DNA from 2 places in the Dyella sp. NPDC103356 genome. Region 1 is predicted to be linked to the other one. Evidence: predicted binding sites of a transcription regulator. Region 1 holds the regulator's gene; the other holds the start of a gene.

What was found. The regulator sigma-54, encoded in region 1, starts transcription at its own class of promoters, with help from an activator protein. The targets are predictions, from matches to a motif close to TGGCACGNGCNTTGC.
Region 2: pgaA (poly-beta-1,6 N-acetyl-D-glucosamine export porin PgaA) is a predicted target of sigma-54. The motif match lies at 2,077-2,091, and genes of this name have one in related genera.

The regions. Positions count from the first base shown of each region.
Region 1 is NZ_JBVJLZ010000011.1:55,949-59,360, reverse strand. It holds gene lptA (lipopolysaccharide transport periplasmic protein LptA) at 1-239, shown strand, start outside; gene lptB (LPS export ABC transporter ATP-binding protein) at 243-962, shown strand; gene ACZ6WW_RS20645 (RNA polymerase factor sigma-54) at 1,133-2,608, shown strand; gene hpf (ribosome hibernation-promoting factor, HPF/YfiA family) at 2,756-3,079, shown strand; gene hprK (HPr(Ser) kinase/phosphatase) at 3,290-3,412, shown strand, end outside.
Region 2 is NZ_JBVJLZ010000004.1:59,739-63,150, forward strand. It holds gene pgaA (poly-beta-1,6 N-acetyl-D-glucosamine export porin PgaA) at 1-2,011, opposite strand, end outside; gene ACZ6WW_RS10240 (nicotinate phosphoribosyltransferase) at 2,254-3,412, opposite strand, start outside.

The DNA.
Region 1 (3,412 bases):
CCGTGGTCAAGCAGCAGGGCCGTGGCGAAGCCCACGGCGACAAGCTCACCTACAACACCCAGACCAGCCAGATGAATGGCGAGAGCGGTGGCGACGGACGCGTGGCGATGACCTTCGTACCCAAGCCGCGCACCGACAAGGGCGCCAAGCCGGCGACGCCGCCGGCCAAGCCTGCGAGCAGCGCGTCGGCACCGGCGCCTGCCCAATCCACGTCGACCAAGCCGCAGGGACAACCGTAATCCATGCTTTCTGCTGAAGGTCTGCAAAAGAGTTTCCGTACCCGCCAGGTCGTGCGCGACTTTGCCTTTTCGATTCGCGAAGGCGAGGTCGTCGGTCTGCTCGGCCCGAACGGCGCGGGCAAAACCACCTGCTTCTACATGATCGTCGGCCTGATCGAGGCCGATGCGGGCTTGATCAAGCTCGACAAACAGGACATCACCGGCCTGCCGATGCATGCTCGCGCCAAGCTCGGCATCGGCTATCTCCCGCAGGAAGCCTCGGTGTTCCGGCGCCTGACGGTGTCGGACAACATCATGGCGGTGCTGGAATTGCGCGAAGGCCTGGATCAGCGCCAGCGCAATACCGAGCTGGAAAGCCTGCTCGACGAGCTGAAGATCGCGCACATCGCCGAACAGAAAGGCATCAGCCTGTCGGGCGGCGAGCGCCGACGCGTGGAAATCGCCCGCGCCTTGGCCGCGCAGCCGCGTTACATGCTGCTCGACGAACCGTTCGCCGGCGTCGACCCGATTTCGGTAGGCGAAATCCAGCGCATCGTCCGTCATCTGAAAGAGCGCGGTATCGGCGTGCTGATCACCGATCATAACGTTCGCGAAACACTCGGAATCTGTGACCGAGCCTACATTCTCAACGATGGCGAAGTGCTATCGCGTGGTACGCCGGCACACATCCTGGCCGACGAGAAGGTGCGTGAAGTCTATCTGGGCCGCGAATTCCGGTTGTAATCCGAATACCTGCCCGGTTTGCAGGTGCGCCGCCATGACACGACGTTTTAACGTAACCCTGATCCAAATCACATTCGACTGTACGCTCTAGCCTCCCCTGGCGACTAGGGCTATGGTCGCACCCGTTTATAGGGGTTAGGATGACCCCAGTTCATCTTTTCCCGGCTGGCATGAAAACCGGACTGCAGTTTCGCCTCAATCAGCAACTTACGCTCACGCCTCAACTTCAACAGGCTATCCGCCTGCTGCAGCTGTCGCAGTTGGAGCTGGAGGCCGAGCTGCGCCAGATTGCCGAGAGCAATCCGCTGCTCGAGTTCTCCGAAGAATCCACCGACAACGAAAACGCCGAAGACGGCAGCTTCGAAAACGCGGTCGAAGTACCGGTGCCATCCAGCACCAAGAGCAGCGACGATAGCGGCCCGGGCGATGATGCCGAAGCGCCAGACTGGAGCGACGGCCCCGGCGATCAGCCGATCGACTTTTCCAGCAGCGGTAGCGCCAGTTCCAGCCGCAACAACGGCAATGGCGACGAAGACGGCTTCGAGCCGCAAAACGCCGCGCCGGAAACGTTGCACGAACACCTGATGTGGCAGCTGAATCTGACGCACATGACGCCGCGTCAACGCACCATTGCAACGGTGCTGATCGATGCGGTCAATGCGGACGGTTACCTGAGCGAAGGCCTGGAAGCCGTCGCTGCCGCCATTCCCGCCGACTTGAAGGCAAGCCTCGACGAAGTCGACGGCGTGCGCCGCCTGCTGCAGCGTTTTGATCCCACCGGTGTGGCAAGCCTGGACTTGCGCGATTGCCTGCGAGTGCAGCTGGAACAGTTCGACCCCGACACGCCGCATATCGAACTGGCGCTGCGCATCGTCGACAACGAACTCGAATTGCTCGCGCGCAACGACGTCAGCAAGCTGGCGCGCCGTCTGCGCGCCGAGCCGGAAGAGGTTTCCGCCGCGTCCATGCTGATCCGCAGCCTGGATCCGCGCCCTGGCGCGTCGATGGACCCGACACCGGTCGAATACGTTGCGCCCGACGTGTACGCACGCAAGGACGGTGGCCGTTGGCGCGTGAGCCTCAATCCCGATTGCCAGCCGCGCCTGGGCCTCAACCAGCACTATTGCAACATGATCGCGCAGGCCCGCGGCGAAGACGCCAGTTGGATGCGCGGGCAACTGCAAGAAGCGCGCTGGCTGATCAAGAGCCTGGAGTCGCGCGCGGAAACCTTGCTCAAGGTCGCCGAAGCCATTGTGCGGCGACAGAGCGCTTTTCTCGACTACGGCCCCGAAGCGATGCACCCCCTGGTGCTGCGCGAAGTCGCCGAAGAAGTCGGCATGCACGAATCGACGATTTCTCGCGTGACCACGCGCAAATACATTCACACGCCGCGCGGCACGTTCGAACTCAAGCACTTTTTTTCCAGTGGTGTTTCCACCGAAGACGGCGGCAGCGCATCGGCCACGGCCATCCAGGCGATGCTACGCAAACTCGTCGACGCGGAAGACACACGCAAACCTTTATCGGACCAGGCGATCGCCGAAGAATTGCGCCGCAAGGGCATTCAAGTGGCGCGTCGCACGGTTGCCAAATATCGGGAGGCCATGCGCATACCAAGTTCGAGCGAGCGCCAACGCGCCAATTGATCGGTACGTGAGAAATAAATTCGCGCTTGCGGGAACTTGATCGCGCCAGGAATGTTCCCAGCTTATGACTGATGGTGTTTCCTCGACACCCGAGGATGCATCCAACCCAAGCCGCGAAACGCGGCCAGCATCATGAGGAGGCGCAACATGCAATTCCAACTCAGCGGTCAGCAGATCGAAGTCACCCCGGCCCTGCGCGAGCACGCTACCGCCAAGCTCGACCGCCTTACCCGCCTCGACGAAAAGATATTGAGCCTCAATATCGTTCTCTCGGTCAGCAAGCTGCAGCAGAAAGCCGAAGGCAATCTGTCGGTAAATGGCAGCGTGCTCCACGCCGAGGCCGTCGAATCGGACATGTATGCCTCCATCGATGTCCTGTTCGACAAGCTCACCGCGCAATTGCGCAAACACCGCGACAAGATCTGCGACAAGCACCAGCGTGAAGTACGCGCGGAGCGGCAGTACGGTTGATCTCTCGGGGGCTGGCTAGAGCAAGAGCCCCCTCACCCCAGCCCTCTCCCCCGGCAAGCCAGGGGAGAGGGAGCAAAACCCGGTCCTCTCCCAGCCCATGCCTCGCGACCCGGTATCTTTCGGGGGCGCGTCCTTGTGCTGCAGGGCACAAACGGATCCAAACTGGCACAATATCGCCAGGTGCCGCTCGCGCGGCCAAAGGGACTCCGCTTGGACCGCCTCACCGCTCGACAACTCTACGATGGCGTACACGAACGCATGGCCTTGCGCTGGGTGTCGGGCATGCGTGGGGAAGCGCGCGTGCTCGAACACGGCGTCACCATCAGCCGGCGC
Region 2 (3,412 bases), on a different contig from region 1:
GTGATTCGCGCCGTCCATCGTACGGTTGGTTGTGCCAGGCGAGCCCCCAGCCAAAACGCAGGCCGAGCCGTGGCTGAAAGTACTGACCGTAGCGCGCGCTGAACATCCAGTCCGACGCGTAGCCACGTTCGTTGTAGCGGCCCACCGAAACATCGAAACGTTGCGTCCAGGTGCGTGCGTAGTACTGACTGAACAGGTTCTCGAAACGACCAGTCAACGCATAGGAGCGATCGCTGGGCGGATTGAAATACGGCCGATCGGTTTCGCTATTGCGCGAACCGCCGACTTCCACACCCCCGTCGAAAGTAAGGTTAGGCGCGGTGTACAGACGTTGCAGGAAGGTGAAGTCCCAACCCTTGCGCAAGTTGTCGTCGGTGAAGCGGCCGCGATACAGCGTGAGCTTGGCCGAGGTCAGTTCATCGCGTCGCCATTGCAACGAGGTATTGAGCGTCTTGCCGGTGATGCCGTAGTACTGCGCACGCAGCGGCACATCGGCACCGGCGCTGCTCCAGTCGGCGGCGACCGACCAATGATCGCTGATCGCCCAATTGGCGCCGGCTTCCAGTGCGGTGCGACCGACATAGTTGTCGACTGAGGGCAGCGCCTGTACATAGACCTCCAGCCCACGTGCGTAACCACGCAGGCCGATGCCGAGCCGATCGCGGCGCACATCGCCTTCGGGCAACGCCGCCGAATCGATGCGCGCCAAGGCGAGTACCCGCCAGTGATCGTCGATCAACGGGCTGGCCAGCGTGGCCAGAGTTTCCTGATCGTGGTCGCCAAAATCCGGCGAGCTGCCGCGGCCCTGGTCGTGCGAAATATCGAACTGCCAGCCGCGCTGGCGCTCCCATGCCTCGGCCGCATTGATGACACGGCCACTGCGGCCGGCCTGCGCCTGAGCCTGGGCGATATCCGCGTCGACGTCGCCGTATTCGTTCAAGGCGCGGTGTGCCTCGGCTTCGCCCAGGTCCGCACCGACATCGCGTTCGTCCAGCGTGCCGGCGATTGCCAGGGTTTGCTCGGCCCGACGCGGCCAGCCACGCGCCAGCTCGGCCAGACCCAACTCGCGGCGCAGCTGCGCATTGGCCGGCGCCTCGGCACTGAGCACACTCAGCCGATCGTAGGCTTCACCGGGTATGCCGACGTACTCGCGCAAGGTCGCGGCGTTCAGATCGGCATCGACCTTGCGCGGGTTCTGGATTCCCGTGCGGATGCCGGCAACGTGCAACCATTGCGGCTCGTCCGCGGCCAGTTTGTCGATAACGGCATACGCTTTCCTGGTTTCGCCTTCATCGAGATAGGCGTACATCAGGCCAATGCGCGGATCGGTTTCCCCACTGTCGTACGGGCCCGGATCCTGACGAATGCTGTCCTCATAGAGGGCGGCGGCTTCGCGCGGACGATGTTTCTGCAACATGGCGTCGGCGACGGCGCGCTCGACATAGGCGGGCAGCGCCAGATGGGCCTGCTTCATGGGTGCATAGACGGCCAGGGCTTCATCCGGCCGACCGGCTTGATCGAGTGCGACCAGCAAGTCCAGGCGCGCGCGATGGCGTACCTCTTCCGGTTGCGCCGGATCGTCAGCCAACTCGCGCACCTCGGTCACTGCCTGATCGGCTTCGGCATAGGGCTGGCCCGGATCGGCCGGCTCACCGCTCGCCCAACGGATTTCACGTGAGGCGGCATCGGCCTGGAGGTCGGCCCGGTCGCGGGGAGTCAGAGGCGGGTCAAGCTGGGTCGCCAGCTCGCGGGCGCGCATGGATGCACCGATATCCGACAACAGACGCACATTCAGCTCGCGCGCGTCACGGTCGTTCGGCCAGCGCGCGAGGATGTCCTGGCAAATCGACAGTGCCTCCAACCGATGACCGGCTTCGCGTTCGGCTCGCGCACGCACAAGCATGCTGTCGCGGTCGGCCCCCGCCTGGGCCCCAACTGCGTCACTTATGCCGTATAGCGTCAGCACGATGGCCAGTGCTATCCGCGCGCGTTTCCAGTTAACCGTCTGCATGCCCCTTCCAGATCGCTTTCCCGCCGAAAGACCGCGGGAGGTGATGTGTGTGGAACAGGCAGAACGCAAGCTTTATGCCAATGGGAAACCCCTTCACGCATGGGCGGAGCAGACGTGGGCGGCGCAAACTGGATGCCGCCCCATGTGAAGACGCCTATATGCAGCTCAGCGTGGGGGTTCGGATGTGCGCGAAATGTGGACGAGCTCGCCTTCACATGTGAAGAGGTTCACGAATACAGCCATTAGGACAGGTTGCTCAGCTGGCTGCGTGTACGTACTTCCGAGAAATACCAATCGCGCACCAGCTCGCCGTTTTCCCAGACGGTTTCCAGGGCATGTTCCCAATCCGCCGGCAAGGGCAGCTCCTCGATCTCATCGACATTCGCGGGAACAGCTACGGTCTTGTATGTGCCGTGTTTGCGATGACGCAGCAAGGTAAGGCGGCCGCGCTGCGATGTCTTGCCGCTATCGGTGACCGGCGCCTTGAACACGTCGACCCACTGACCGTCGATGCGGGCGGCCGAACACTTCAGCGCGAATTTCTGCGTGTCGCGATTCATATGCTGCAGCAGCGCACCGCCCATGCCAAAGGCAATGTTGTCGGCAGCGTAGCCGGCCTCCGTGATGCGCTCGAGGATCGCTCGGATGCTGGCCGGATTGACGCCGTCACCCTGGATCAGACGCACATGTTTGAGCAGTTTGTAGCCCCTGGCGTTGACCGTACTGCCGAAGGCTTCGTCCAGCAGGGTCATGCACTTGTGCACCACCTCGACCGGCTCGCCCGAATCCGGGCGCACGACCAGCGTGGCGCCCGACGCGATCACCTCGTCGCGCAAGGTCTTACCCCAGTGTTCGCTGATGGCGCGATAGATGTCGTAGCTGTCTGAGACCACCGCGACCAGGCTGCGTGGCTTGGCGAACTGCGCAAGCATGTTGCGATACGCCTCGACCTCGTTCTCGCGTCCCCAACTGGTGATCGTGCTGTGTTCGGCTGCAGGAATCGAATAGCCGGCCATGTCCTCGTGATAGTAGCGTCGCGCAGCCAGCACGCCAGACACGGTATCCGTGCCCTTAAAGTTCACCAGGTGTGCCATGCCACCGAGCGCTGCCGACTCCAGGCTGGAGACACCGCGCGCACCGAAATCGTGCAGTTTGAAGGGCAACTGTGCTTCCGGCTCATCGCTGGTCCGGTCGAGGAAACCCTTGATGATCTGCTTCACCTGCCAGCTCACGGTTGCCACGGTCACCGGATACCACAGACGCAGCAACAGCGTTTCCAGATAGCTAGGCAGCCAGAACGCTTCGTTGTCGGTCGACTCGATCGTCACCAGCGCCTGATGCGTCGGCACCACGCTGCCCTCGGGTACCGCGCGAATACGCAAGGGCAGCTTGCCGCCATGG